DNA from 2 places in the Bacteroides acidifaciens genome. Region 2 is predicted to be linked to the other one. Evidence: riboswitches for the same ligand, from Rfam matches in the RefSeq annotation. Region 2 holds a riboswitch; the other holds the start of a gene.
The links. A riboswitch is a leader RNA that binds a small molecule or an ion and turns the genes downstream of it on or off. The one in region 2 is predicted to bind thiamine pyrophosphate.
Positions count from the first base shown of each region.

Region 1: another riboswitch for thiamine pyrophosphate. It lies ahead of thiS (sulfur carrier protein ThiS); the one in region 2 lies ahead of CLIN57ABFB40_RS19390 (TonB-dependent receptor).

Region 1 is NZ_CAEUHO010000001.1:1,269,274-1,285,316, forward strand. It holds gene rlmD (23S rRNA (uracil(1939)-C(5))-methyltransferase RlmD) at 1-1,109, opposite strand, end outside; gene ppdK (pyruvate, phosphate dikinase) at 1,363-4,083, shown strand; gene CLIN57ABFB40_RS05165 (outer membrane beta-barrel protein) at 4,303-4,815, shown strand; gene CLIN57ABFB40_RS05170 (porin family protein) at 5,005-5,703, shown strand; gene CLIN57ABFB40_RS05175 (thiamine phosphate synthase) at 5,799-6,407, opposite strand; gene CLIN57ABFB40_RS05180 (HesA/MoeB/ThiF family protein) at 6,469-7,161, opposite strand; gene thiH (2-iminoacetate synthase ThiH) at 7,166-8,290, opposite strand; gene thiC (phosphomethylpyrimidine synthase ThiC) at 8,366-10,054, opposite strand; gene CLIN57ABFB40_RS05195 (thiazole synthase) at 10,089-10,865, opposite strand; gene CLIN57ABFB40_RS05200 (thiamine phosphate synthase) at 10,942-11,559, opposite strand; gene thiS (sulfur carrier protein ThiS) at 11,564-11,764, opposite strand; TPP riboswitch at 11,825-11,918, opposite strand; gene CLIN57ABFB40_RS05210 (superoxide dismutase) at 12,051-12,668, opposite strand; gene CLIN57ABFB40_RS05215 (RHS repeat protein) at 12,744-14,483, opposite strand; gene CLIN57ABFB40_RS05220 (ATP-dependent helicase) at 14,631-16,043, shown strand, end outside.
Region 2 is NZ_CAEUHO010000005.1:511,383-527,425, reverse strand. It holds gene CLIN57ABFB40_RS19440 (SusC/RagA family TonB-linked outer membrane protein) at 1-685, opposite strand, end outside; gene CLIN57ABFB40_RS19435 (right-handed parallel beta-helix repeat-containing protein) at 1,026-3,140, shown strand; gene CLIN57ABFB40_RS19430 (hypothetical protein) at 3,148-4,896, shown strand; gene CLIN57ABFB40_RS19425 (DUF5040 domain-containing protein) at 4,911-5,687, shown strand; gene CLIN57ABFB40_RS19420 (alpha-L-fucosidase) at 5,690-7,075, shown strand; gene CLIN57ABFB40_RS19415 (Lrp/AsnC family transcriptional regulator) at 7,510-7,980, opposite strand; gene CLIN57ABFB40_RS19410 (O-acetylhomoserine aminocarboxypropyltransferase/cysteine synthase family protein) at 8,157-9,443, shown strand; gene CLIN57ABFB40_RS19405 (hypothetical protein) at 9,518-9,769, opposite strand; gene CLIN57ABFB40_RS19400 (DJ-1/PfpI family protein) at 9,825-10,436, opposite strand; gene CLIN57ABFB40_RS19395 (mechanosensitive ion channel family protein) at 10,487-11,389, opposite strand; TPP riboswitch at 11,519-11,615, shown strand; gene CLIN57ABFB40_RS19390 (TonB-dependent receptor) at 11,616-13,865, shown strand; gene pnuC (nicotinamide riboside transporter PnuC) at 13,878-14,456, shown strand; gene CLIN57ABFB40_RS19380 (thiamine diphosphokinase) at 14,453-15,079, shown strand; gene thrC (threonine synthase) at 15,211-16,043, opposite strand, start outside.

The DNA of each region.
Region 1 (16,043 bases), on a different contig from region 2:
TGAGTCAACATATCCTTCATGTCGCCGGCATAGAACAAGGTATTCTTAATATCATTGATTTCCGCATTCACCTTTGCGTCTTCAATAGCTTCCGGCACATATTCGATACCGATTACTTGGCGCGCCTGGCGTGAGACAAAGTTGGCAATCGTGCCTGTTCCAGTATAAAGGTCGTACACCAGTTCATTTCCGGTTAGTCCGGCAAAGTCACGGGCTATCTTATATAGATTATAAGCCTGTTCCGAATTAGTCTGATAGAATGATTTCGGACCTACCTTGAAACGCAGGCCTTCCATTTCCTCAAAGATATGATCTTTACCTTTAAATACGTGCACATCCAAATCATTGATGGTGTCGTTGCACTTATTATTAATAATGTATAGCAAAGATGTAATTTCCGGGAAAGAATCAGCGACAAACTGAAGCAGTTGCTTGAACAGTGCCATTTCGTGCTCTTCCGTAATCTTGCAAATCACGATTACCATCAATTCGCCCGTTGAGGAAGTACGGACAATCATATTCCGCAGCATACCTTCTTGTGTACGCAGATTGATGAATGAATAATCATGTTCGTAAGCATAATCGCGTATCGCATTCCGGATACGGTTGGATATATCGTCCTGCAACCAACATTTTTCGATAGCCAGCACCTTGTCGAACGCTCCCGGAATATGGAAACCAACAGCATTCATCTGGTCATACTTCACATCCTGGCGAACTTCCTCGTTGGTCAGCCAACGTTTATTGGAAAATGTGAACTCCAGTTTGTTTCTGTACCACTCCGTTTTAGCCGAACCGAGAATTGGGGAAATCTCGGGAAGTTCGATTTTTCCGATACGTCTCAGATTATCTTCCACTTGCTTCTGTTTGTATCTGATTTGCTCCGGATAGGGGAGCACCTGCCACTTGCAACCGCCGCATACGCCATAGTGTTGGCAGAAAGGAACGGCACGATTGGGCGATAGTTCATGAAACTTCACCGCTTCCGCTTCGGCATATTTATTTTTCTTACGCTTGATCTGAAGGTCTACGACATCGCCCGGCACTACGTAGGGAACAAAAATTACCAAGTCGTTTACTTTTGCGATGGCTTTTCCTTCGGCAGCCACATCCATGATTGTTACCTTCTCCAATAAGGGAAGTTCTTTTTTCTTTCTTGCCACTTTTACACCATTCTAATAATTACTTTGCAAAAGTAGGTATTTTTTTTGGAAAACTTTCGTGTCTGGAGAAATAATCCAGATTGTAATGTCGAAATTGCATTTTGATAGAAAGTTTTTTCGCAAAAAGTTTTCTGATTTGCGAAATATCCTTAGATTTGCGAACAGAAAAAAGTCATAATGTAACTTTAAACACAATATTATGGATAAAAAAAGAGTTTATACCTTTGGAAATGGTCAGGCAGAAGGAAAAGCCGACATGAAGAATTTGTTAGGTGGTAAAGGTGCAAACCTTGCCGAAATGAATTTAATTGGAATTCCAGTCCCTCCCGGATTCACAATAACTACAGATGTTTGTACGGAATACAACACGTTAGGACGTGATAAAGTGGTTGAGTTGCTGAAAGATGAAGTCGTTAAAGCCATCTCTAATGTAGAGGGGCTGATGAAATCCAAATTTGGTGACATTGAAAATCCTTTGTTGGTGTCTGTACGTTCCGGTGCCCGCGCATCCATGCCGGGTATGATGGATACTATTCTGAACCTTGGTCTGAATGATGAAGTGGTGGAAGGAATTATCCGCAAAACTGGTAATGCACGCTTTGCATGGGATTCTTACCGTCGTTTTGTACAGATGTACGGTGACGTGGTTTTGGGAATGAAACCTACTAATAAGGAAGATATTGACCCGTTCGAAGCAATCATCGAAGAGGTGAAAGAAGCGAAAGGTGTGAAACTTGATAACGAACTGGAAGTGGAAGACCTGAAAGAACTCGTGAAGAAATTTAAAGCTGCCGTAAAAGAACAGACAGGAAGAGATTTTCCGACTTGTGCATACGAACAGCTTTGGGGTGCCATCTGTGCAGTATTCGATTCATGGATGAATGAACGTGCTATCCTTTACCGTAAGATGGAAAGTATTCCTGACGAATGGGGAACAGCCGTAAACGTACAGGCAATGGTATTCGGTAATATGGGAGATACTTCCGCAACCGGCGTTTGTTTCTCACGTGACGCAGCTACAGGTGAAGACCTTTTCAATGGTGAATACCTGATTAATGCGCAAGGTGAAGACGTAGTAGCCGGTATCCGTACTCCGCAACAGATTACTAAGATCGGTTCTCAACGTTGGGCTCAACTGGCGGGTGTAAGCGAAGAAGAACGTGCTGCAAAATATCCTTCTATGGAAGAAGCTATGCCAGAAATCTATAAAGAACTGGATGCGCTTCAGACAAAATTGGAAAATCATTATAAAGATATGCAGGACATGGAGTTCACCGTTCAAGAAGGTAAGCTCTGGTTCCTTCAGACACGTAACGGCAAACGTACGGGTGCTGCCATGGTGAAGATTGCTATGGATTTGCTCCGTCAGGGTATGATTGACGAAAAGACAGCCTTGATGCGCGTTGAACCGAATAAGCTGGATGAATTGCTCCACCCTGTATTTGACAAGGATGCTTTGAAAAAAGCAAAAATCCTGACTCGTGGTCTTCCGGCTTCTCCGGGTGCTGCAACCGGTCAGATTGTATTCTTCGCTGATGACGCTGCTGAATGGCATGCTGCCGGCAAACGTGTGGTGATGGTTCGTATCGAGACCTCTCCTGAGGACTTGGCGGGTATGGCTGTCGCCGAAGGTATCCTGACTGCCCGTGGCGGTATGACTTCTCACGCTGCTGTGGTGGCTCGTGGTATGGGTAAATGCTGTGTGTCGGGTGCTGGTGCATTGAATATTGACTATAAGGCACGTACGGTGGAAATTGACGGTGTGGTGCTGAAAGAAGGCGATTACATCTCTCTGAACGGAAGTACGGGTGTAGTATATAATGGTAAGGTAGAGACGAAAGCTGCCGAGCTTTCCGGTGACTTTGCAGAATTGATGACACTGGCTGATAAATATACCCGTTTGCAGGTACGTACCAATGCGGACACTCCTCATGATGCGGAAGTTGCACGTAACTTTGGTGCGGTAGGTATCGGTCTTTGCCGTACAGAACACATGTTCTTTGAAGGTGAAAAGATTAAGGCAATGCGTGAAATGATTCTGGCAGAAGATGCTGAAGGACGTCGCAAGGCATTGGCTAAGATTCTTCCGTATCAACAGGCGGACTTTAAGGGTATCTTTAAAGCAATGGCGGGCTGTCCGGTGACTGTACGTCTGCTCGATCCTCCTTTGCATGAGTTCGTTCCTCACGATTTGAAGGGACAACAGGAGATGGCGGATACAATGGGCGTAAGTTTGCAGTATATCCAGCAACGTGTAGAATCATTGTGTGAACACAACCCGATGTTGGGTCACCGTGGTTGCCGTCTGGGAAATACATATCCTGAAATTACTCAGATGCAGACACGCGCTATCTTGGGTGCTGCATTGGAATTGAAGAAAGAAGGAGTGGAGACTCATCCGGAAATTATGGTTCCGCTGACTGGTATCTTGTATGAATTCAAGGAACAGGAAAACGTGATTCGTACAGAGGCAGCGAAGTTGTTCGAAGAACTGGGAGACAGCATTGACTTCAAAGTAGGTACAATGATTGAAATCCCGCGCGCAGCTTTGACAGCCGACCGTATTGCTTCTTCTGCTGAATTCTTCTCATTCGGTACAAATGACTTGACGCAGATGACCTTCGGTTATTCTCGTGACGATATTGCTTCTTTCCTTCCTGTTTATCTGGAAAAGAAGATTTTGAAAGTAGACCCGTTCCAGGTTCTCGACCAGAATGGTGTGGGACAATTGGTTCGTATGGCAACAGAAAAAGGCCGTGCTATCCGTCCGGATTTGAAATGTGGTATTTGCGGTGAACATGGTGGCGAACCTTCTTCAGTGAAGTTCTGCCACAGAGTAGGACTAAACTACGTTAGTTGTTCTCCATTCCGCGTGCCTATCGCAAGACTGGCTGCGGCGCAGGCAGCTATTGAGGGATAGTTGAATACACTGGTTAGGTACTTAACTATCTGATAAATAGGCTGTAAATACTTGTAAAGGTATTTGCAGTCTATTTTTTTATGTAAACTAAAACTGTGTATTTTATAAAAAACTAACTAAAAAGTTGTTTTATCAAGAAAAGGGTTATACTTTTGCACCCCGGAAAATAAGGTATTTCGGGGAGTCACCCCGTAGTGTTTAATTAAAAACAACGATAAAATGAAAAAGATTGTAATTTTGTTTTTTGTGGTAATGGTAGCATTGTCTGCTAAAGCTCAGTTCTATGTAGGTGGTAATGTTGCATTGTGGCATAATGATGATGCTGATAATACTTCTTTTTTGATAGAGCCGGAGCTTGGATATAATTTGAGTGAGCAATGGGCAGTCGGAGCTACATTGGGATTTGCACATAACAGCGAAGAGACAGTTGGCTTTAAAAATGCTTTCAGTTTTGCTCCTTACGTTCGCTACTCTTATTATGAAAATAAAGTGGTACGTCTGTTTTTAGACGGTGGTATCGGAGTTTCCTCTGTAAAATGGAAAGGAGATTCTGAAGGCGGTTTTGAATTAGGTATTAAACCGGGACTTGCTATAAAATTGAACGACCATTTCAGTCTGGTGACTAAATGTGGTTTTCTAGGATATAGGGATGATTATGTTTATGGCACTAACGGTTACGGATTTTCATTTGGTAGCGAAGACTTGTCTTTTGGCTTTCACTACGAATTCTGATAAAAAACGAACAAGAAATAGGAAAGGGAGTTCTCTAAAATAGGGAATTCCCTTTTTTTATATATAAACTCTATAATTTACGCATTTGTTAACGAAAAAGTTGTTTAATACGAATTGCAATTATACATTTGCATTGTTAAGCAATAAGGAAAATAAAATCCTTGAGTATTAATTTAAAACTTTAAAATTATGAAGAAGAGTGTATTATTTGTTTTATTTGCACTGATTTCAGTAACAGGTTTTTCTCAGATTACAGGTTGGAATGCCAAGGTTGGTATGAATGTCAGTAACTGGACGACGGATGACATGAAAGCGAAAGTTGGTTTCAGAGTTGGGGTTGGAACAGAGTATGCATTCAATGATATGTGGTCATTGCAGCCTTCTTTGTTCTTTTCTACTAAAGGAACAAAAGTTGATAGTGGAGAATTTATGGGAGCTAGTGCTAAAGTGACTGTGAAGCAAATGTATCTGGAATTACCTGTAATGGCTGCTGCTCGTTTTAATGTGGCTGATAATACAAATTTGGTTGTTAGTGCAGGTCCCTATTTGGCTTATGGTGTAGGTGGTAAAACGAAGGCTACTGTTAAAATGCAGGGAGATGAAGCTAAGGTAAAGTTTAATACTTTTGGAGATATAGACAAAGTAACTCTTGAATATAATGGACAAAGTACTGATGTTTCTATTAAAGATCTTGAAGATGAAACTGGTGAAGACTTGTCAGGAGCGAAAGGACTGAATCGTTTTGATTTTGGTTTAGGTGTTGGAGTGGCATTGGAATATAATAAATTTATTGTTGGGCTGGACGGACAGTTCGGATTGACTAAATTACAAACCGGTGGTGGCAAAAATATGAATTTTGCAATCAGCGTGGGATATAAATTCTGGTAAATATCTATAGAAAAAAGAAAGCCGTTGCAGAAGATGATTCGCAACGGCTTTTTTATTATTGAGTGAATAAGATTAATAAATATAAGTTTTTCTCTTTAATCCGACAACTTCTTCAACTTCTTGAAATGTTCAATCACAGCTAGGTAATTCTGGTCCGAGCAAGCATCAAACCTATTCCAAAGGTCACCCAGTACGGCAGCTCCGCCAAAACCGAAATCTTTGATTTCAAGTAGGTTATCTTCATTGATACCGCCCAATGCCATTACTTTAGAATCAATGATTTTAGCTTTCTGGGCCTCACGCAATTCTTCGGCTGTATATGTGGAATAGTGGTTCACTTTAGAGATACTGTCATAGATAGGACTCATGAAAACATAATCATAGAAATGCTTTTTATTTTTTACTTCTTCGACAGAATGACAGGAGCAACTGACGTGTCCCGCATAGTCATGCGGCTCTTTCGGGTTACGTGCATTCAGATGGATTCCCATCAGGTTGAATTCCTCTTTCAGGTAAAAGTGCTCGTGTGTGACAATGCGACGGTGATATTTTTCCGGGATAAGTGTCAGTAATCGTTCTGAATACATAGCCGGAGTTTCCGGTTTCCTAAGATGTAGAATGTCCAGACCCTCTTCGAAAAGAGCGGTAATAATCTTATCTTCTTCAACGAAGAAAGTGGGGGTGGTGACTACAATTAATTTCATTTCCTTTGTTAACTTGGATTGTTTAGCAAAGTTAGCAATTAACTATATCACAAACCAACGTTTATAGTGAAAATTTGTTAGATTGCAATGTCCGCAAGTCAATAGTCCATAGTTCACCCGCTAAAACGTTGCCAAAACCACAAATTATTTTCAGGACTTCCGTAGCTTCAATGCTTCCTACGACGGCGGGAGTTATTCCCATCACCCCTTTAGGTGGTGGCGGCATACGCTTCATTTCCTCTTCGTCAGGATAAAGGTCACGGTAACTTTTCTTCCGGTTGCCGTAATTGAATACTGAAACTTGTCCTTCGAAACCACAGATAGCACCGTATATGTACGGCTTTCCCTGCTCGATGCAAATATCATTAATCAGGTAACGTGTAGCGAAGTTGTCGCAGCCATCCACAACCATGTCATATTTCCGGATAATATCACGGGCATTATTCTCTGTCAGCCGGGTAGGGTAGTGTGCTACCTTGATTTCACTGTTGAGGGCAGAGAGCCGTTCCGCTGCACAAACTGCCTTAGGCTTGCCCAACTCTTTCTCGGAATAAAGCACTTGCCGCTGCAGATTACTGATACTTACCACGTCATCATCTACCAGTCCGATGTACCCCACACCGGCACCCGCCAAGTAAAGGGCGATGGGAGAGCCCAGCCCTCCCACACCTACAATAAGTACTTTTGCTTTCTGCAGTTTTCTCTGACCTTCCTCTCTGATTTCGGGAAGAATTATTTGCCTGTCGTATCGCATCCGCTTATCTTTTAAAATCGAAAGACTGGTCCCAATCCTTCCAAATCGGTTCACGCCCCAACTTCTTCAAATCACGTTCCACTTCAACCGCTTTCCGTTCATCGCTGACATGGAACTGCTCCAATGTCTGGGGATAACTGTAATATCCCCCCGGCTCTGTCTTACTTTCCGCACTCATGGTTGTTACGCCCAGTGTTGCCATGTTATTCCGGATTTCTGCGCTTTCGCGGGTAGAATAGGAGATGTCCACATCATGGTCGAAGATACGCATGGCGAATGTCAGTTGTGCCAGCTCACGGTCGTTCATGATAACGTTCGGTTGGAAACCGCCATTTTCCGATGGGCGCATACGTGGGAAGTTTACGCTGTATTTGGTTTTCCAATAATGTTTTTGCAGATAGCGCAGATGATATGCCATCATCGTTACATCTGTCCGCCATTCTTCCAGACCGATAAGGACACCCATGCCAATCTTATGTACACCTGCCTGTCCCATGCGGTCAAAACCGTTGACACGCCATTCAAATTTAGACTTCATGCCTCTTGGATGATACGTCTTGTAGTTTGCTTTGTTATAAGTTTCCTGGAAACAGATTACACCGTTCAGTCCATGTTTTGTCAGTTCCTTATACTCTTCCGCTTTAAGCGGCATTACCTCAATTTGTAGATTGCTGAAATAAGGCTTTGCCAAATCCAGCGCACGGGCGATATACGGAACTCCGGCTGCCGCAGGGTTCTCACCCGTCACGAGCAGGAGATTCTCAAAAGGAGCCAACCGCTTGATGGCTTTGTATTCATTGATAATCTCTTCCTCTGTCAGTATCGTCCTCTTCATCGGATTGCTGATGTGGAAGCCGCAATAGACACAGGAGTTAGTACATGAATTGGTCAGATAGAGCGGGACAAACATGGAGATTGTTTTGCCGAACCGTTCCATCGTGTATTTTTGGCTGAGGCGTGCCATCACTTCCAGATAAGGAGTGGCAGCGGGTGAAATCAGCGCCATAAAGTCGTTGACGTCCAAATGCTCTTTCTTGCCTAGCGCACGGCGTACGTCGGCATCTGTTTTGGAATAGATGGCTTTTGTCGTCTCTTCCCAGGATATTTTTTCTAATTCGTCTGAGAACATTCTTATTAAATTAAAAATTAAAAATTGAGAATTGAAAAATGAGGTTGAGAGGTTGTCAGAACCTTTTCCCTCTTTTTACTTCTTACTCTTTTTTAAGTCACGTGATAACCGCATCGCACAGAAGTTCGGGCCGCACATCGTGCAATATTCTCCGTCGATATGATGTCCTGCACGGAAATATGTCTGTGCCCGTTCTGGGTCGAGGGACAAGTCGAACTGGTCTTTCCAGCGGAATTCATAACGCGCTTTGCTCAGTGCATTGTCCCGTACCTGTGCGCCCGGATGCCCTTTGGCAAGGTCTGCGGCGTGAGCGGCAATTTTATAGGTGATGACTCCTACGCGTACATCCTCTTTATCCGGCAAGGCAAGGTGTTCTTTCGGAGTTACATAACAAAGCATTGCCGTACCCAACCAGCCTATCTGTGCTGCACCGATAGCAGAAGTGATATGGTCGTATCCCGGAGCAATATCCGTCACCAACGGGCCGAGCGTATAGAATGGCGCATCGTGGCACTTCTCAATCTGGCGTTCCATATTCTCCTTAATCTTGTGCATCGGCACATGACCGGGTCCTTCGATAAATGCCTGCACATTCTTGTCCCAGGCGCGGAGCACGAGTTCTCCCATCGTGTCCAGTTCTGCAAATTGGGCTTCATCATTGGCATCATAGATGGAACCCGGACGCAGTCCGTCACCTAAGGATACCGCTACATCATATTCTGCCAGAATATCACAAATATCGTCAAAGTGCTCGTACAAGAAACTTTCCCGGTCGTGAACCAGACACCATTTGCTCATAATACTTCCCCCACGGCTGACAATGCCGCACAACCGCTTGTCGGCAAGGTGCACATTATGGCGACGGATACCCGCATGAATCGTAAAATAATCCACTCCCTGCTCACATTGCTCAATCAAAGTGTCCCGGTAGATTTCCCAAGTCAGGTCTTCCACTACACCGTTTACCTTTTCGAGTGCCTGATAGATAGGAACCGTGCCGACCGGAACGGGACAGTTGCGGATAATCCACTCGCGTGTCTCGTGGATGTTCTCTCCTGTGGAGAGGTCCATCAGAGTGTCACCGCCCCATTTGCAGCTCCACAATGCTTTTTCCACCTCTTCATCAATGCTCGAAGTAGTAGCCGAGTTTCCGATATTCGTATTGATTTTTACCAGGAAGTTACGTCCGATAATCATCGGTTCCGCTTCCGGATGGTTGATGTTGGCAGGCAGTACGGCACGACCTTCAGCTATTTCCTTGCGGACAAATTCGGGAGTGATATGCGTCTTGATTCCCAATTCCTCGCAATTCATATTTTCGCGGATGGCTACGTATTCCATTTCGGGGGTAATGATGCCTCTTTTCGCATATGCCATTTGAGTGATAGCTTCTCCCTTTTTCGCGCGATAGGGCAGGGAGATATGTTCAAAACGCAGGTGGTCGAGACTTTTATCATCCCGTCTCATCCGTCCGTATTCAGAGGTGATTTCAGGAAGCTGTTCCACATCACCGCGACCGACAATCCATTCTTCGCGCATTCGCGGCAACCCTTTTTTAAGGTCGATATTCATCTCTGTATCACTGAACGGTCCGCTGGTGTCATATACATATACCTCGGGGTTCGGTGTCGCTATCTTTTCTTCGCCTTCAAAACTGACACTGGGCACTTGTTCCACTTTCCGCATAGCCACACGGATATTCGGAAAAAGTTTGCCGGGTAAATATACTTTTTGAGAGCGGGGGAATTTTATTCTTTGTTCCATAATTGTTGTTTTATTGTCAACTACTTATTCATGATTATTTATTCAGAAAAGCAGTCAGAGGTGAGCTTGCTTCCGCTATGAAATTATCGGCTTGCAGCCCTAATACCGCTTCGTAAGCCTGTCTTCCGGCTTCGGTGGCAACTTTGAAAGCCCTTGCCATCTCTACCGGGTTTCCGGCAACGGCGATTGCCGTGTTCACCAATACGGCAGAAGCTCCCAGCTCCATCGCTTCGGCAGCATGGCTTGGCGCGCCGATACCGGCATCCACTACAACGGGGATACCCGCTTGTTCGATAATGATTTGCAGGAATTCTTTGGTTTGCAGACCTTTATTTGTGCCAATCGGAGCACCGAGCGGCATAACGGTCGCTGCGCCGGCTTCTTCCAGACGCTTGCAGAGCACAGGGTCGGCCTGGCAATAAGGCAATACGACAAAGCCTAGTTTCACCAGCTCTTCCGTAGCTTTCAATGTCTCGATAGAGTCGGGAAGCAGATAACGGGGGTCGGGATGGATTTCCAGTTTCAGCCAGTTTGTTCCAAAGGCTTCACGGGCCAGTTGTGCGGCGAATATAGCTTCTTCCGCATCGCGCACGCCGGAAGTATTGGGCAATAACTGGATATTCGGATGGATAATATGTTTCAGCATGTCGTCCTCTTTGTTGTCCATGTCGATACGTTTCATGGCAACCGTAACCATCTCTGTGCCCGAAGCCAGGATGGACTGTTCCATTACTTCATTGGAATTGAATTTCCCTGTTCCCAGGAAAAGGCGGGAGTTAAACTCGCGTCCTGCAATTACTAACTTTTCCATTTTGTGTATTTTAGTTGATTATTCAAATTTTGTTCTTCTGTCTGAATTAAAATCCCATTTATCATCTGACAAATTATTAATCACTATCAATGATTCTCCGTGTTTCCTCTACCGGATTCTCCGCCCGGAGAATCGTGCCGGACATGGCAATCCCGTTGACTCCTGTACGGAGAATGGCGGGAATATCCTCAGCGGTAATTCCACCGATAGCCACGACAGGCAGTTCGATGTTCGCTTCTTTCATCTGCGACATGATAGCGACATATCCTTCCAAACCCAGTACAGGGCTCAGATTCTTTTTGGTAGTAGTAAACCGGAAGGGACCGATGCCGAGATAATCGGCTCCGGCACGGTAATGCTGTATGACATCTTCGAATGTATTCGCCGTACCACCGATGATAAAGGCTTCTCCGAGTATCTGTCGTGCCTGGTCGATAGGCATATCTTTCTTACCCAGATGCACTCCATCCACTTCGAGCTTCTTGGCCAGTTCGACGTGGTCGTCGAGAATTAACATAGCTTCATGCTCTTTGCAAAGCGGTTTCAGTTGCAGAGCTACTGCTTCCACCTCTTCGAGAGAAACTTCCTTCATGCGTAATTGAATCCATTTGCATCCGCCTTCGAGAGCCATGCGTGCCGATTCGAGGTACGAATACCGTTCGGTCTGATGCGTGATAAATTGTAGACTGACCATTCCGTTATCCCCCGCAAGCCGCTTTGATAATAACCAGGTTGTCGTTCTCATGAAGCGTGAAACGTTTCCACTCGGTGCGTGGAATCATTTTGTTGTTTACGGCGATAGCGATGCCCTGAACCGGAAGTTCGAGTTGCGCTGTCAGTTGTGTAAGGGTAGAGTCGGGAATCATTTCCACCTCTTTGTTGTTCACTTGTACTTTCATTGTCCTATCAGAATAAATAAGTTGAAAGTAAATACAAAGAGCGTGCTTTTATAGAAAGGCGATAAGAAGAAACACAATCCCTACGTCAGTACTAACTGCATCAGGTTCCTAGGGTATAATCTCAGCCCCTCATGGGGCACCCCTTTGTCTTTACGGAGGCAAAGTAAGCGAAAAAGAAACAGAAAAACACTAAATCATCAGATTTTTTTCATTATTGTCGTAAAAAAAGGCCGCTGTGATTTTCACAGCGACCTTTTCATTAGTATAGTTTAGTTAATAAATCCAGTTACATTCTTTTTTCAACCACATTCCAGTCGATAATGTCCCACAAGGCGTTGATGTGGTCGGCACGGCGGTTTTGGTAATCCAGATAATAAGAGTGTTCCCACACATCGAATCCGAGAAGCGGCTTCAATCCGGCACGAACAGGGTTGCTGCCGTTTCCTTCTTTGGTGATGTGCAGTTTGCCGTTCTTGTCAACGGACAACCACGCCCATCCCGAGCCGAACAATCCTACTGCTGCTGCGTTGAATTCTTTCTTGAAGTTTTCAAAGCTGCCGAAGTCTCGTTTGATAGCTTCTCCCAGTTTGCCTGCCGGTTCCTTCTTTGTTGGTTTCGGGGCAAATTGCAGGAAATACAGGTTGTGGTTCAATACTTGTCCGGCGTTATTGAATATAGCTCCATCCGGTGCTGTGGCAACGATTTCTTCCACCGTTTTACCTTCATATTCTGTTCCCGGAACGAGGCTGTTCAGATTATTTACATACGTTTGTAGATGTTTTCCGTAATGGAAATCTATTGTTTGCTGACTGATTACAGGTTCCAACGCATTGTTTGCGTAAGGAAGTTTAGGCATTTCGTAAGTCATGGTCATTATAATTAAAGACATTAATATACTATTCATAATGTTACAAGTTTTAATTGGCTTGATATACTATAATAACAGAAGCCTTCCGCAAAATGTTCACAGTATCTTGTTTTATTTATAAATATACTGTATACGTTCCACTTCGTTCGGGTTGTCCCGGTTCGTACGGTAAATCCATTGTCCCGTATTGTCATATTCGTAGTAAGAATTTCCATCAATCCGGTTCCCGTATTTATCGTACAGGCAGGTCAGGCAGCCGGACGTTTTCTGGTTGTTGCCCATAATCCGCTGGTAGACAATCTGCGTCAGGTAACCGTATTTATCATACTCATAAGCATCCTTTTGCGAGATAACCTGGTCGGGGGAATTGGCGAAAAGCAGGTTCTGGTGTTGTGATGCGACCAGTCTGCCCTTATCATCATATTTATTCGCGGTGTATGCCTGGAGTTCACCGTTCTTATTGTATTCCTTGGCTTCGGTCAGCAGTCCTTGCTTGTTATAAGTGCTGATAATGAGCTTTCCGTCCGTATATTTAAGTGAATCGCTCTCGATGCTTCCATCGGCACCGATGCGGCATGTCCGCCGGTAAATGTCCGTCTTGGTTTTCGGATTCGTCTGTACTTCAAAGATGCAGCGACCTTGTGGGTCATATAGCCTGTTCGTTTGTACTTCATTGCTTGCCTGCCCGTTTTTCATGGTCAGTGAAAGAGTAGAGACGAGTTGCCCTTTATCGTCATACGAATAAGTGGTCGAGATATTTCCTGTGCTGTCGTTTTCGGCAGACTTTATCAGTCGTCCCGCATTATAATATTTCACGGAAGTAGGAGTGGAGATGATGGCTTGCAGGATAAACGGTGTCCGTAACGCATTGGCTTGGTCGCGAAACTCTTTGTATTTATGCGTACTCAGAAATTCCTGCAACAGTCCCAGAGATTCAGAACTGACAATAGCCGGCTTCAAAAGCTCAAAATCGGCTTTCTCGCTGAGATACTCAAGGTCACCCAAGTGTGTACGTGCCGTGGTGTTCAGGTAAGGAGTATGTTTATAGTCGTCGATAATTTGCCGGATAGCGGTCGCGTTTCCCCCTTCCCGCAGGCTGTCGATGCTGTGGAACAGATAATTGTCATATAACGCTTGGGCTTCAGCCAGAAACGGACGGGTATCCTTGTCCGTGAAGAACTTCTGCATGGCGGGATTATCAAAGAAAGCCTTGAAATTCTCCTGTGTCGGATTGCTTTTCACAATCTGATAGAGCCGCTTGTTCTCGGCAGCGTTGACCTGGGAGGCGAATTTCCCGTTCGGGTATTCCGCCATATATGTCTGATAAATACTGGGTGCGGGTGCTTTCAGTATGCTTTCCAGTAATGCCATTTCGCGGATATCCCGTATCTTCTGCATCAGTGCGGAGTCTGCCGGATAACCGCTTGAATGGATACTGTCCATCAATGTCCGGCTGAACGGAATCCGGTCTTTCGAAGCCTCTAATATGTAGATAATAGATTGCTCCGCTTTGTCCTGTACGTTGGAAATCTGAATTTTCTCCTCTTCGCAGATGTTGGGGAAGTAGGCTTTTGCTGCCTTCTCGTAGCAACCGAAATAATTGGTGGCAGCCTGTTCGCTCTGGTTGTTCCACAGTTCGTTGAGGACATCCAGCAGTTCCAGTTCCTCGGCATAATATGCCTGCGTTTCATCGTCTACCTTTTCTCGGTTTTTCTGCCATTTGTCAGCGTCGTTGTCATTCAGATACCTGAGCAGTTTTTCCATGCGGCTCTGCTTCTGTGCCATGGCCTGTGGAATATAGGCGACCAGGGCTAAACTCAAAATAATCGATAAAAATATACCTCTTTTCATTGCTTTTGGGGGGTTAGGTTAAAATAGTTAGTGATGAAAAATCGTAAAAATACCTTCATTCTCGAATGAATGTTATACTTTTGTATTGAGAACAAAATTGAACGCCGAGGGTTTGTTAAAAAACCTCATTGTTTTTATAATGCTGTTATGAATACCAATTATATAGAGGAACTGAATGAGAGTCAGTGTGCAGCAGTGACTTACAACGACGGTCCTTCACTGGTGATAGCCGGTGCGGGTTCGGGGAAGACGCGCGTGTTGACTTATAAAATTGCCTATTTGCTGGAGAACGGTTACAATCCGTGGAACATCCTCGCACTGACCTTTACCAATAAGGCAGCGCGTGAGATGAAAGAGCGTATTGCCCGCCAGGTGGGTATGGAGCGGGCGCGTTATTTGTGGATGGGGACTTTCCATTCCATTTTCTCCCGTATCCTTCGTGCCGAAGCACAGTATATCGGATTTACTTCCCAGTTTACCATTTATGATACTGCCGATAGTAAGAGCCTGCTCCGTTCCATCATCAAAGAAATGGGGCTTGACGAAAAGACCTATAAGCCAGGGACTGTGCAATCCCGCATCTCCAACGCCAAGAATCATCTGGTCACTCCTACGGGATATGCTGCCAATAAGGAAGCGTACGAAGGCGATATGGCAGCCAAGATGCCCGCTATCCGCGACATCTATACCCGTTATTGGGAAAGATGCCGCCAGGCGGGAGCCATGGACTTTGACGACCTGTTGGTATATACCTATATCTTGTTCCGTGACTTCCCGGAAGTCCTGGCCCGCTATCGGGAGCAGTTCCGCTATGTGCTCGTAGACGAGTATCAGGATACCAACTATGCCCAACATAGCATCGTCCTGCAACTCACCAAAGAGAACCAGCGTGTCTGTGTCGTAGGGGATGACGCACAAAGCATCTATTCTTTCCGTGGAGCGGATATTGACAATATCCTTTATTTTACGAAAATCTATCCTGATACGAAAGTCTTTAAACTGGAACAGAATTATCGTTCTACGCAAACCATTGTCTGTGCTGCCAACAGCCTGATTGAGAAGAACGAGCGCCAAATACGGAAAGCCGTATTCTCCGAGAAAGAGAAAGGGGAAGCTATCGGTGTGTTCCAAGCATACAGCGATGTGGAAGAGGGGGATATTGTGGCGAATAAGATAGCCGAACTGCGCCGCGAACATTCCTACGGCTATGCGGATTTTGCTATCTTGTATCGTACGAATGCGCAAAGCCGTATTTTTGAGGAAGCTCTTCGGAAGCGGACGATGCCTTATAAGATTTACGGCGGACTTTCATTCTACCAACGAAAGGAGATAAAAGACGTTATCGCTTATTTCCGTCTGGTGGTGAATCCGAATGACGAAGAAGCGTTCAAGCGTATCATCAATTATCCTGCCCGTGGCATTGGAGATACTACCGTCGGCAAGATAATATCGGCAGCCACCGATAATGGAGTCAGCCTGTGGGCAGCGCTTTGCGAACCGTTGAGCTATGGCTTGAATATCAACAAAGGGACACATGCGAAACTTCAAGGTTTCCGTGAG
Region 2 (16,043 bases):
CACCATTCGCACCGCGGGAACCATAAATTGCGGTTGCAGCAGCATCTTTCAATACTTCTATTGATTCAATATCATTGGAGTTCACCATCGTAGAACCGCCACCTACAATACCGTCAACCACCCAAAGCGGATCACTCCCCGATGCAATAGAACCGATACCGCGAATCTTTATCTGTGGAGTACTACCCGGCATACCGTCATTCACAACTTGTACACCAGAAGCCAGCCCCTGCAAAGAATTCTCAAAACGACCACCTTGCATCAGCGACATTTCATCACTTTTAATTTTAGAAACAGACCCTATCATGTCACGGCGTTTCTTAGTTCCATAGGCAATCACCACCACATCATCAATCACCACTGAGTTTTCTGTCAATGTGACATCGACAACCCGACGTTTTCCCGGAACAATTTCCTGATTATCAAACCCCATATAACTAAATCGAAGAGGAGAAGAGTCTTTCTGAACAACAATACTATACCGACCATTCATATCAGTAACAGTACCATTCGTTGTACCTTGTTCTAAGACCGAAACACCTACAAGAGGCTCTCCTTTGGGATCAACGACCTTACCAGTAATTGTTGCATTCTGTCCCCAAACAGACAATGTCGGTAAAATAAGTCCAATCATCAGCACCAACAGGAACCGAGATCGTAATCCAATGCGTGTAAATGAATTCATAATAATTAAAAATTTAATAAAGGTTACTTAGTATTGTTTAACTACGGATGCAAAATTAGGCATTAGACAGCACGGCAATTAATACTCATGCTTCAAAATGTATGAGAATAGCATCTTCATTACAACACTGGTTACATTTATATAATACATGTTACATGATACGCAAATTCGAATGATTTATGTCAGTCTCAACCGTCATGTTTTTCATATTTTCTGCAATAATATAAAATACTTCGAATAACTCATGAAACAAATCTCATATATTTTGAAATGCCATTATTAAAAAGATTGGCTAAATCACGGTACTTTTGCACTTATTCTATTTTCAACAATCAATATAATGAAACATTTACTGATCTTATTATTAGCCTGTACGTTTTCCTTTCCCAGCCGGGGGCAAAGTATTATCCAGCTTTCTCCACTCCAAGGAGAGAGGGGCATACAAGCAGCCATCGAAAAAGCATCTATGAACGGAAACTCCATTTTACTTCATGACGGAGACTATATCCTTCATAAAAGCATAGATATAAAAAACTGTAAGAAAGGGATAATAATAAAAGGTAAAAATCCGGGAAAGGTACAGTTGCGATGTGATAAACCCTTGAAAGGAAAACTGAGACCTGTCAAAGATACTCAAACAAAAAGCAGAGTTCACCCGAATGCTCAAGGTATTATTATGGAGATAGACTTATCGGAAATAGGTATCAATGTTTCGTTTTTTCCCGATTTAATGAAAGAGCGGAAGAACTTTCCACAACTCATTTACAACAATGAGCTACTCCCTCTTTCGCGTTATCCCAACAAAGGTTATCTATATATGAAAAGGGTATTGGACAATTTCGGAACAAACGAACAGGGAGGTACTTTTGAATATAGTGATCCGGAACACGGCAAATGGGTGAATGCCGTCAAAAACGGTCTATGGTTTACAGGATACTGGCGTATCCCCTGGCAGGCCTGGACTGTACGTATAAAGGAAATAGACCCGAACAAACAAACTGTCACTCACAGCGTAGGGATAGAAACAAAGGCAGGAAAAGATGTAGGCATATTTGGCGGCATCGGTTCCAAATATCACCGTCCGTACGGTTCGGGAAAAGAAGAATATTATGTAGAGAACCTTCTCGAAGAAATAGATCAGCCGGGAGAATGGTGCATTGATTTTACAACTCAAAAATTATATCTTTTCCCTCCCGAACATTTCGATGAAAACTTGTTGAGTATTGTATCAGACACTACCCCATTGATTAACATTATAAATTCAAATCATATAAAAATAGAAAATATCTCCTTCAAAAATCATTTAGGCGATGGCGTCATCATAAAAAATGCCACAGAATGTCTGATTGCCGGATGTAACTTCAAAAATATATTAGGAGACGCATTAATCATTCAGGGAGGAAAACAAAATAGAATACAAAGCAACAACTTTGAATATATCGGTCGCACCTGTATTGAGGTATCAGGAGGTGACCGAAAAAATCTGATTGCTTGCAAACACTTAATAGAGAACAATTATTTTACCCGTTTTGGTGAAATACAGCGCAGTTATGCTCCTGCTGTAAAACTGGGAGCCTTTACTACAGGAATCGGCATAACAGAAGGCAATGCAGTGGGAATTACCGTCCGGCACAATATGGTACACAACGCTCCCCATGCAGCCTTTATTTATGGAGGAAACAACAACATCCTAGAATATAATGAAGTGTTCGACATAGCTCAGGTCACAGGTGATGTCGGAGCCTTTTATAGTCGTTGGGACTGGACTTCACGAGGCAACGTCTTACGCCACAATTTTATTCATCATTCACCACGAGCTAATGCATTGTATGCAGATGATGGACATGCGGGGGACTCAATTTATAAAAACATAGTTCATCAAGTCGTTTCCGGTACCATTATAGGAGGAGGCCACTGCAATTACGTTCACGATAATCTATATTTTGATTGTAGTGCAGCAGGCATAAGTATTGATGCCCGTGGAAAAAAACGAAATTATAATGCACAAAATCCTGAATTCACCCATTTGTTCGATGTTTTTCGTATTAACAAAGGCAACTGGGACAACATCTTCCCAGGCATAAGTACATTTTTACAAACCGACCATCTGGAATTACCCATTAATAACAGCATAGCAGATAACACATTTATCAACTGCCGTTGCGGATTACGAAAAGAAGGGAAAGATGAAGATTTTCAATATTCATACTTCGGCAGTAATACAGACTTGGTTATTCCCAACTTAAAATTCCGAGAAATATCTATTCTAAAAAGCCTGAAAAATATTCCGAGAGTTAGCTCTATAACAGAATACCAATTAGAGAAATGCGGACTATATATAGATAAATATCGCACTTCCTTACCGGATAGAGTACAATTAATCAATTCTATAAAACAACAAAAAAAGGGTTTTGATTCTATCGAAGATCAACAAGTTACTAATAACAATCAATAATATTATCATGAGAAAACACCTATTTCCAGTCCTTTTGCTAGCGAACACACTGTGGAGTTGCCTGTTTGCTCAAACTCCTATTGTTATGGATATGGTTCATCATAATCCGGGTGAACCTTTTACAAACACATGGTTCAATGAACCGGGGAATTTAGTGCAATATGGTTTTAACGCGCAAGTAGTTAATGAATTTCAATCTGTACATACAGCCATAACATATAGCAGTTTAGACCCGAGAATATGTCCTGCCGGTTCTAAAGAGTGTCTATGGATCGATTCTGTTGCCACCCGCATAGAAAACAAGATCGAAGCTATCCATAAAGCCGGATTGGAAGCATATTACTTTACTGATATCATCGTACTTCCCAAACGCCTGGTGGAAATTTATAAAAATGAAATTTGTGACGCGACAGGACGAATTGACTTCACTCGCCCCAAAACACAAGAGATACACCGAATCATGCTTCAAGAAATATTCAAACGTTTCCCGAAACTTGACGGTCTGGTTATTCGCGTAGGAGAAACTTACTTGCAAAATACTCCTTACCACACTGGCAATGGCCCCATACCCAGAAACGAAAAATCATGGGAACATAATTCTACATATAAAACCGATGGAGGAGAAAAAATACACAGTAACCTAATAAATCTGCTGAGAGACGAAGTGTGCATACGCCAAAATAAAAAAATCTTCTACCGTACATGGGATTTCGGCTACTTCCATATCAATCCCCAATATTACCTTTCCGTAACAAACAACGTTGAGCCTCACCCCAATCTATATCTATGCATAAAACATGTACAGGGGGATTATCACCGAACGTATAAATTCAACCCTACATTAGGAATAGGTAAGCACAAACAAATTGTAGAAATTGAATGTCAACGCGAATATGAAGGCAAAGGAGCATACCCGAACTATATTGCAGACGGTGTACTTAATGGATTTGAAGAATTAAAATCAGACTCCCAGCCTTACTGTTTGAACCAGTTAAAATCAAATCCCAATTTTGCTGGTATTTGGACATGGTCAAGAGGAGGAGGCTGGAGAGGACCCTATATCAAAAATGAATTATGGTGCGACATAAACGTTGCAATATTGGCCAATTGGGCAAACCAGATGTCGTTACCGGAAAAGGAATTATTTAAGAAATATGCCATGGCCAACGGATTCAAAGGAAAAGACATCGAACGTTTTCATCGTCTTTCTCTTTTGTCTGCTGACGCGATTGTCAGAGGAAGAGCTTCTTTAATTCTCCCCATCAATGTATGGTGGACGAGAGATCAATTCATCGGAGGAGAGAAAGAATTGAGACAGAATCTCAAAACTATTATAGAACAAGGACTAACTCATAAAATCATACTAGAAAAAGCCCAAAGTGTTGCTATCTGGAAAGAGATTGTAGCATTAGCCGACAAAATACAAACAGGCAATCCGGAACTAAAGCGTTACTTACAAACTTCCGCCAAATACGGATTACTTTTATATTCAATCTATGAACAGGGTTGGATTATCATGCTCAAAGGCTACGAAGGAGATATAAATGGCCAATATGACACAAAAAGTATTCGTAAAGCCATCGATAATTATGACCGGTTATGGAAAGAATACAAACTATTCGGAGAGACTCATCCGGATTGTGCCACACTTTATGAGCCTTATAGTTTTGACTTTAACAAACCTCCATTGTATCACGATTTAAAACAAGGGCTAAATCCTACTGTAGATAAATACAGAATTATAGATAAACCATAAAAAAACAAGAAAATATGAAGAAGACATTTCTAACCGTGCTGTTATTTTATATTTTCACAGGAATAGCAGCGGCACAAAACCTGTCAAAAACAACAGAATACAATATCTTATTGACAGGAGCCTCATTCGCTTCTCCGCAAAACGGTTGGTTCGAAATCGGTTGTCGCAAACTGAATGCCGAAGCCATTAACCGAGCCATAGGCGGAGAAGCCATAGCCAACACAGCTAATCGAATGGTCAATGGCACCCTCTACTCCAAAGAAGAGCTAGAAGATATTGATGCATTAGTCATTATGCAAGTACATAATAAAGATGTTTATGAAGAACTTCAACTGAAAGATAAATACACGGATTATGAAGTACCATTTGATCGCAGCAATTACGCGGCAGCCTATGATTATGTCATCAAACGTTACCTCACGGAATGCTATGAATTACGTAATGATACTACATCCAAATACTATAATACTCCTTATGGTAAACCTGCAATTATTGTATTATGTACACACTGGCATGATTGTCGCACCGTTTATAATGAAAGTATCAGAAAGCTCGCCGCTAAATGGGGATTTCCTTTAATTGAATTTGATAAATATATCGGATTCTCAAAAAATGTATTACATCCTGTCACTGGAAAACCTTTCAGCCAATTATATTCCACGGATATTCAGGTTACAGAAGGCATAGCTTATGGACATCATCCTATACGGGGCGAACAATCATATATGCAGCAACGAATGGCAGCTATTTTTGTAGATTTAATGACCAGAATTTTACCTATAAAGCACTAAGTATGAAAAGAACTATTATATATACCCTCTTTCTCCTATCTTTCGTTTGTCAACAGACGAATGCGACACATATTGTTCAAAATCAATATAATTCCTCATTAAACCAATCAGAACGTATGTCTTGGTGGACACATGACAGGTTTGGTCTGTTTATCCACTGGGGACTTTACGCTATGCCTGCTCGCCACGAATGGGTAAAAAGCAGAGAAAAAATGTCCGATGAACATTACAACCGTTACAAAAAATTATTTAATCCCGATTTGTATAATCCGGAAGAATGGGCGTATATGGCAAAAGCAGCCGGAGTTAAATATATGGTTTTTACGGCTAAGCATCATGATGGTTTTTGTATGTGGGACAGTAAATATACGGACTATAAAATAACCAATACACCTTATAAAAAGGATATCCTAAAGCCGTTAGTTAATGCTTTTCGTAACGAAGGCATACGTATAGGATTTTATTATTCGCTATTAGATTGGCATCATCCCGATTTCACCATTGACCGTAACCACCCCCAAATGCCACAAACCCCCGAACTCTTGAAAGAATTAAATAAGAACCGTAACATGGCAAAATACAGGGAATATATGAAAAACCAATTAACCGAATTGCTCACTGAATTTGGACAAATTGATGAACTTTTCATGGATTATACGTATGCTGAAGGAGAAAATGGAAAGAATAGTAAAGACTGGGATGCAGAAGGTATTGTTAAATTAGCACGAAAATTGCAGCCACAGATTATTATAAACAACCGCCTCGGACTAACAGAGAATAACCAAGGCTGGGATTACATTACTCCAGAACAATTCATGCCACAACAGTGGCCCACAGTAAACAGCCAACGAGTTCCTTGGGAAACCTGTCAAACATTCTCCGGTTCATGGGGTTACCATCGTGATGAATACAGTTGGAAAAGTGTACATCAACTAATTGTCATGTTAGCCGAAACTGTCAGTAAGGGTGGAAATCTATTACTAAACGTTGGCCCAACAGCAAGAGGTGTTTTTGACGAACGTGCTATAGAACGTTTAAACGGCCTGGCACATTGGATGCGTTTTCATAGTAGCGCCATTTATGGATGTACCGCCGCACCAACTGAATATGCTTGTCCCAACAATTGTATTCTCACATATAACCCCAATACTAACCGACTGTATATACACGTGTTAGAATGGCCATTCAAATCCTTATATCTAAAACAATATAAAGGAAAAATCAAATATGCTCAATTATTGAATGACAATTCAGAACTAAAATTTCGGACTGAAACCCAAAAAGGAAGCCATATGACCGAAAATACAGGAGCTGACGATGTTATCATCACTTTACCTGTAGAACGCCCAAATGTCGAGTTACCGGTTATAGAACTTATATTGGAGTAATCAATAGCACTGGAAAATTAATTATTACTGCATCAAGCAAACATATGCATACTTTTTTATTTTTAATGATGCATCTATTTATAGACGAATTCGGCATGCGCCATTTATCAAATACATGATTATTGATTATGGTAACAAGCTAGTCAAGATATACAAGAGTATGATGGCAGTTTATCCATTCAGCATTATGCAATAACCTGATAAACGAAATCACACGAAAGACAGCTATATTGGACAACCATCTATCGAAAAATCAGTCTATCTTTGTGATATTGATAATTAAAAGTAAATATAGATGCCATGAAAGAAACTTTGCAGATTCCCACTCCCGAAATGCTGGAAAACCCGATAGGTAAAGAACTTTATAATGTATGGGATAATTCTCAGAATACACAATTGCAAGAATAAAAATTATCATGGCTATTCGGAATAGCCTAAATATGTATTCCATACTGATGTTTCACCTCAGCCATCACAAAAGTACTTTCCAACGAACCCAGGCTATCAATCGTACCTAATACATTCAGAATAAACTCCTGATAATATTTCATATTGGGAGCATGAATCTTCAATAAGTAATCATAGCTCCCTGATATGTTATAGCATTCGGTCACTTCGGGAATATCCTGTATGATTCGGGTAAATTCGGCAGCAATATCCCGATTCAGCCGCCTGAGCTTCACACTGCAAAATACCACAAATCCCTGATTCAGCTTTTCCGCATCAAGTACGGCGATATACTTCTTTATATAACCGCCACTCTCGAGACGTTTGAGACGTTCGAATACAGGGGTTGATGACAAACTCACCCGTGCAGCCAGCTCTTTGGTGGTCAGACGGGCGTTCTCTTGCAAAGTACGGAGTATTTGCAAATCTACTTTATCCAGTTTCTCCAATGCACTCATAGAATAATATTCTTCTAAAAGGTGAATTTCAGAAATGAAACAAATCATTCATTCTATATAACGTCACAAAAATAGCATTATTTTCTATACTTTCGTCATATATTGTTCGATAACTCTATATCCAATAAATTTGCAAGAAAATAAACAAGATTATTCAACCTCAAAAACATACGATTATGGCAACAAAGAAATTACACTTCGAGACTTTACAAGTACATGTAGGACAGGAACAGGCAGATCCGGCAACAGATGCCCGTGCAGTCCCTATCTACCAGACTACTTCTTATGTATTTCACAACTCCGCCCATGCAGCCGCACGTTTCGGTCTGCAAGATCCGGGAAATATCTACGGTCGTCTGACTAACTCTACCCAAGGAGTTTTTGAACAGCGTGTAGCCGCCCTTGAAGGTGGAGTAGCGGGTCTGGCTGTCGCTTCCGGTGCTGCCGCTATCACTTATGCATTTGAGAATATCACTCGTGCCGGCGACCATATTGTAGCAGCCAAGACTATCTATGGCGGAAGCTATAATCTATTGGCGCATACCCTACCCAGCTACGGCATCACAACGACTTTTGTTGACCCAAGCGATTTATCAAACTTTGAAAAGGCTATTCAAGAGAATACAAAAGCGGTATTTATCGAGACATTAGGTAATCCGAATTCTAATATCATTGATATAGAAGCAGTGGCAGAAATAGCCCACCGCCACCAAATACCTCTGATTATTGACAACACATTCGGAACTCCATATTTAATCCGCCCCATCGAACACGGCGCAGACATCGTAGTACATTCAGCCACGAAATTCATCGGCGGACACGGGTCGTCACTAGGTGGAGTCATCGTCGATTCCGGCAAGTTCGACTGGGTAGCTTCCGGCAAGTTTCCACAACTCACGGAACCCGACCCTTGCTATCACGGAGTACGCTTTGTAGACGCTGCCGGTCCAGCCGCTTACGCTACACGTATCCGTGCCATTCTGTTGCGCGACACCGGAGCAACTATCAGCCCATTCAACGCTTTCATCCTGCTGCAAGGTCTGGAAACTCTTTCCTTACGTGTAGAGCGTCATGTAGAAAATGCATTGAAAGTAGTGAATTTCTTAAACAATCATCCGAAAGTGAAGAAAGTCAACCATCCGTCATTGGCCAATCATCCTGACCATGCACTGTATCAGCGTTATTTTCCGAACGGTGCTGGTTCTATCTTCACTTTCGAGGTAAAAGGCGGTCAAGAAGAGGCACACCGCTTCATCGACAGTCTGGAGATTTTCTCCCTACTTGCCAATGTGGCCGACGTGAAATCATTGGTGATCCATCCGGCGAGCACGACCCATTCGCAGCTCAATGCACAGGAACTAGCCGAACAGGAAATTTATCCGGGCACCGTACGCCTATCCATTGGAACAGAACATATCGATGACCTGATTGCGGATTTGGATCAGGCACTTGCCAAAATCTAACATTCAATCATTGAAATGGAAGATGATTATCTTTGATTGTTCGTTCTATTTCTTTATAATCAAATATGACATTTCTATTCATATATTTTTCCCATATATAGAATCCTCGCAAGCAACGAATAATCAACCTTTCCCCAATCAATATCATTAAACTCTGATGAAGAATAATCCTCTATCCACGATTGCATGGCGTTAAGAAATTCATCTATTGTCCGATTTTCCCATTCTTCAGAATTTGTCAGGAAACTGCTATTCAGTTCGTCCAAAAATGCCAAAAAGGCTTTTTTGGACGATATTTCTTCGATACGTTTAGAAATACAATCCATAGTCATTTGTTATGATTCAATACTTCGTATTCCATGTGATTCAATATCCATACAATCATTGTTTACCGGAAAGCAAGCAAAAGCCTTGCTTGTTGAACTGATAGTACATTTCGATGCGTTCTGGCGTTTCGTTTTCAAGCAGCAGAAGCAGTTCTTTGGCAAATTCAAGCGTTGCCGAACCGTTTGCCGTCACAATGTTTTTGTCGCAGATCGCTTGTGCATGGACATATCCGTCAGGATGAGTATAGTTGTGACCGCCCCAAAGTTGTAGCTGCTCCAAGCCATTGCCGGTATGCTTGACTGCATTGAGGAATCCGTGTTTTGCCATGAATGAAGCTCCATTACAGATTGCACCGACAATCTTTCCTTTCTCAATGGCTTGTTGAACAATCGGTACAACCAGCTCTGCAACAGGAGTAGTCCAACCAAAACCGCCAATCAGCACTAACGCTGCATAATCATCGGGCATCGTTTCAAACGAATAATCAGGTAAAGTTCGGAAGCCACCGATGGATTTTACTGGCTCCATTGTCGGAGCGACAGCCTTATTGACATATTTCGGATTCTCTTTCAGAGCGAACTCATCAGAGGCTATGGCTTGTGAAAGATATACAATTTCGTGTGCCGCATAATCCGGCAGGAGGATATATAGAATTTCGTTGCTCATAACATCATTTTTCTAACGTTTAAGATACGGGAAGAATCGGCATATCATAATTAATTTCCCTGATGTACTGTAAGTTGCGGGAAAGGGAAGTTGATACCTTTTTCATTGAAGGTTTCGTAAATCGCTTTATTGATATCGAAATAAACACCCCAGTAATCTCCGCTATTTACCCATACACGTGCTACGACATTCACACTGCTGGCGTCCAGCGCGTGAAGAGCCACAAAGGGAGCCGGTTCTTTCAGGATACGTTGGTCAGTAGCAAGAATATCATAAACGATTTTCTGCACTTTCTCATAATCTTCTCCATAATCTACCCCAACAATCCATTCCACGCGACGGGTTTCCTGATTGCTATAGTTGGTTACCACTCCACTACTCATTGCACCATTCGGCACGTAAATCACTTTATTATCTGCAGTAGTCAAAATAGTATGAAAAATCTGTATTTCTTTCACTGTACCGGAAACTCCCTGGCTTTCTATCCAATCTCCCACTTTATATGGCTTAAACAACAATACAATCAAGCCTCCCGCAAAATTCTGCAAATTACCGGATAAAGCCATACCGACAGCCACACCGGCAGAAGCCAACAAAGCAGCAAACGACGTGGTTTCAACGCCAAGAGCACCTACTACAGAAATGATTAACAGTACGGTCAACGTAATATTCACCAAGCTTTTTACAAAAGTCTTGATACTTACATCCACTTTCCTTTTATCCATCAAACGCCCGACAAACTTATTAAGCATAGAGATAAGGAAACGTCCGACGATAAAAACAATGACCGCAATCAGTATACGTTCTCCGGCACGAATGGCAAAGTCTATCAATTGTTGGGTAATCAGCGAGAGTTTGTCCAATCCGTCAGCATTGGCAATCGCTTCTTTCATTAATTTATCTGCGGCCACTTGTACAGAATCCGCAGCTTGTGTTGCTTGTAATAATAGCATAATTAAAATGTATATTAAATGAGTAAACAGTTATATGGCTATTCTAATAAGTTACAAAGTTATATTGTTTTTAGTGAATCTAAAAGTTTTTTTTGCTTTCCTCCTGCAAAAGCTGTATTTTTGTAACCGATTCACTGGTAGGGGTGCCTTAACATGACGGGCTGAGAACATACCCATAGAATCTGATCCGGGTAATGCCGGCGTAGAGAACTAATTAGTAAGCAAGATGAAAAAAGTTGTATGGATGGCCATCGCCTTATCGGGCGTAGGCATCTCTGTTCATGCACAGACGAGTGTAAAGGATAGTATGAAAGTAGTAAACCTACAAGAAGTGCAGGTAGTATCCACGCGTGCCACCGCCAAAACTCCCGTGGCATTCACCAATATAGGCAAAGCAGAATTGAAGAAGGTTAACTTCGGACAGGATATCCCTTATCTGTTAAGCATGACTCCTTCTACACTGACCACATCGGATGCAGGAGCAGGTATCGGCTACACGACTCTTCGTGTGCGCGGAACCGACGGTACACGTATCAACATCACGGTAAACGGCATACCGATGAACGATGCCGAAAGCCATAATCTGTTCTGGGTAAATATGCCCGACTTTTCTTCCTCCGTAAAAGATATGCAAGTGCAACGAGGCGCAGGTACGTCTACCAACGGGGCAGGTGCCTTCGGAGCCAGCGTTAATATGCAGACTGAAGGTGCATCCATGAAGCCGTATGCCGAATTCAACGGTTCATACGGTTCATTCAACACGCACAAGGAAACGGTGAAAGTAGGAACCGGTTTGCTCAATAACCATTGGACGTTTGACGCCCGTCTTTCCAATATCGGTACGGACGGATACATAGACCGCGCTTCGGTAGACCTGAATTCTTACTACCTGCAAGGAGGTTATTTTGCAGAAAACACATCTGTGAAACTGATTGCATTTGCTGGAAAAGAAAAGACATATCATGCCTGGGGATACGCAACCAAAAAGGAAATGGAGGATTTCGGCAGACGCTACAACCCCTGTGGCGAGATGTACACCGACGCCAACGGCAACAAGCATTTTTATGACGACCAAACGGATAATTATCTGCAAAAGAATTATCAGCTTCTCTTCAATCATACTTTCTCGACAGCCTGGAATCTGAATGTTGCCTTGCATTACACCAAAGGCGATGGCTATTACGAAGAGTACAAAGACGACAGATCCCTTATAGAATATGGCCTGAAACCATTCACTATTGATGGAACCGAAATAACCAAAAGCGATTTAGTCCGTCAGAAGAAGATGGACAACAAATTCGGTGGCGGCGTTTTTTCTCTCAATTATACGGTCAACAGGCTGAATGCGTCTCTAGGAGGTGGTTTGAATCAATACCGGGGCAATAACTTCGGAAGAGTTCCCTGGGTGAAGAATTATGTGGGCACTCTATCTCCCGACCATGAATATTACCGCAATAAATCCAAAAAGACCGATGGCAATATTTATCTGAAAGCAAACTACGATCTTACCAGAGGATTAAGCGCGTATGCCGATCTTCAGTATCGACACATCGACTATACCATCGACGGAAACAATGATAAATATGACTGGAGCAAAAATGCCCTGCGTCCACTGGCAGTAGACAAGAAGTTCGATTTCTTTAACCCGAAAGTCGGGTTAAACTGGAACATCACGTCCAACCATCGCGTTTATGCCTCTTTCTCGGTAGCCCAAAAAGAACCGACAAGAAACAATTATACGGATAGCGATCCGGATTCATACCCCAAAGCTGAAAAACTGCTCGACTATGAAGCAGGATATACTTTCGCCAACCAATGGCTGACGACAGGTGCAAACTTCTACTACATGGATTATACCGACCAACTGGTTCTGACCGGAGCTTTAAACGATATAGGTGAAGCACTGACCGAAAACGTGCCGGACAGTTATCGTATGGGAGTCGAGCTAATGCTGGGAATCAAACCGTGTAAATGGTTTCAATGGGACATCAACGCTACATGGAGCAAAAACCGCATCCAAGATTTTGTAGAAAGCCTGCCGGGCTACCACTATAATGACGACGGTAGTTCTACTTCCCTCCCGACTGTTCAGATCAAGCATAAAGACACTCACATCGCTTTCTCACCCGACTTTCTATTTAATAACCGCTTCTCATTTATTTATAAGGGATTCGAAGCAGCTTTGCAATCACAGTTCGTAAGCAAACAGTATATGACAAATGCGGAAGTAGAAGAATTGACTCTTGATAAATATTTTGTCAATAACCTCAATCTGGCGTACTCCTTCCGTCCCAAGAAGGTGTTGAAAGAAGTCACGGTAGGGTTCACTGTGTACAATCTGTTTAATGAAAAATATGAAAACAACGGTTGGGCTTCGAGCGACTACACCGATACGGTGGAGAATCGGAGAAACTATGCCGGATATGCAGCGCAGGCAGGAACAAACGTCATGGGACATGTTTCTATCCGCTTTTAATACCACAGGGCTATGGAAATGAATTTTCTGGAAATATTCGGTACGATTGTCGGTTTAGTCTACCTTTGGTTGGAATACCGGGCAAGTATCTATCTTTGGATAGCGGGGATTATCATGCCTGCTATCTATATCTTCGTATATTACAAAGCAGGATTATACGCTGACTTTGGCATCAATATCTACTATCTGATAGCCGCCGTTTATGGCTGGTTCTTTTGGATGTGGGGACAGAGGAAAGAAAAACAGACTCAATCTGCCCTTCCCATCATACATACACCGTGGAAATGCTATCTTCCGCTTCTGCTGATATTCATCGTTGCCTTTATCGGCATTGCCTGGATACTCATTGAATACACGGACAGCAATGTACCATGGCTGGATAGCTTCACCACGGCACTGAGCATTGTCGGCATGTGGATGCTGGCACGCAAATATATCGAACAATGGTTTGCTTGGATACTTGTAGACATCGTTTGTTGCGGACTGTATATTTATAAAGACCTTTATTTTACTTCTGCTTTATACGGACTTTACTCCATTATAGCTATCTTTGGCTACTTTAAATGGAAAAAAATAATGAGCATACAATGATAAACGAAGACTATATGCCCGAAGCCGTGATATTGGCTAACGGTGAATATCCTACTCACACTCTTCCTTTGCGAATGTTGGAAGAAGCTAAATTCGTAGCTTGTTGTGACGGTGCAGCCAATGAATATATCTCTCGTGGACATACACCGGACGTGATTATCGGTGACGGTGATTCTCTTTCACCGGAATATAAAGAACGTTTCTCTTCTATCGTACACCAGATAGCCGACCAGGAAACGAACGACCAAACCAAAGCTGTTCACTTTCTGCAAGAGAAAGGATTCCGTAAGATTGCCATTGTCGGAGCTACCGGCAAACGGGAAGACCATACACTGGGAAATATCAGCCTGCTGATTGACTATATGAAAGAGGGCATGGAAATAAGGACAATTACGGACTACGGTGTATTTATGTCTGTGAACGGTACACAGACATTCGAGTCCCATCCCGGACAGCAGATTTCGATTATCAATTTCGGAGCAAAAGGATTAAAGGAGGAAGGATTGGTTTATCCGCTCAGTGACTTCACCAACTGGTGGCAAGGTACGCTGAATGAAGCAACAGCCGATGAGTTTACCATTCATTGTACAGGAGAGTATTTGATATTCCTGGCTTTTGTGTAAACTACATTTAAACGGCAGACTTGTACCAAGCCATTGTCAAAGCAGTGCCACCCTGTTGGCACAGCCGTGACACCTCAATGGCACGACCATGCCAATAGAGTGGCACAAACTCCTTAATGGAAAGATGAAGATCAGAGCGAAAGCAGATACTTCTTAAAGTCTGCAAACTCTTTCGTCATTTGGAGACTCTTCTTCTCACCTTTCATAAACTCCTGCAATTTGGCAGGTATTTCCACCGTTTCACCAATGATACTTTCTACTGTTTCGAGGAACTTGGCAGGATGGGCTGTTTCGAGGAATACACCTGTTTCGCCCGGTTGTAAACCTTCTGCCAATGCACGATAGCCACATGCCCCATGAGGGTCGAGCAGATAATGGTGTTCTTTCCAAGTCTCTTTCACAGTTTCACGGATTTGTTCGTCGGTATAGGTAGTTCCCGAAATCTCGGCGGAGATAGCAGCATGAGAACCTTTATACAAATCGAGTACACGGGCAAAGTTGCTCGGGTCGCCTACGTCCATGGCATTAGCGATGGTTGCAATAGACGGACGCGGGTTGTATTCGCCTGTTTGCAGATATTGGTAGAATATATCGTTACGGTTATTAGCCGCAATGAAACGTTTCACTGGTAATCCCATTTTCTTACCGAACAGACCGGCAGTGATATTTCCGAAGTTTCCGCTAGGAACGCAGATTACTGCATTGTCAGCTTTTCCGGCACGCTTCAACTGGGCATAAGCGTAGAAATAATAGAATGCTTGCGGCAGGAAGCGGGCAACGTTGATAGAATTGGCGGAAGTAAGGGAAAGATGTTCGTTCAGTTCCTTATCCATGAAAGCCGATTTCACCAATGCCTGACAATCATCGAATGTTCCGTCCACTTCGAGGGCGGTAATATTCTGTCCTAATGTGGTGAATTGCTTTTCCTGTATTTCGCTCACTTTTCCTTTCGGATAAAGTACAT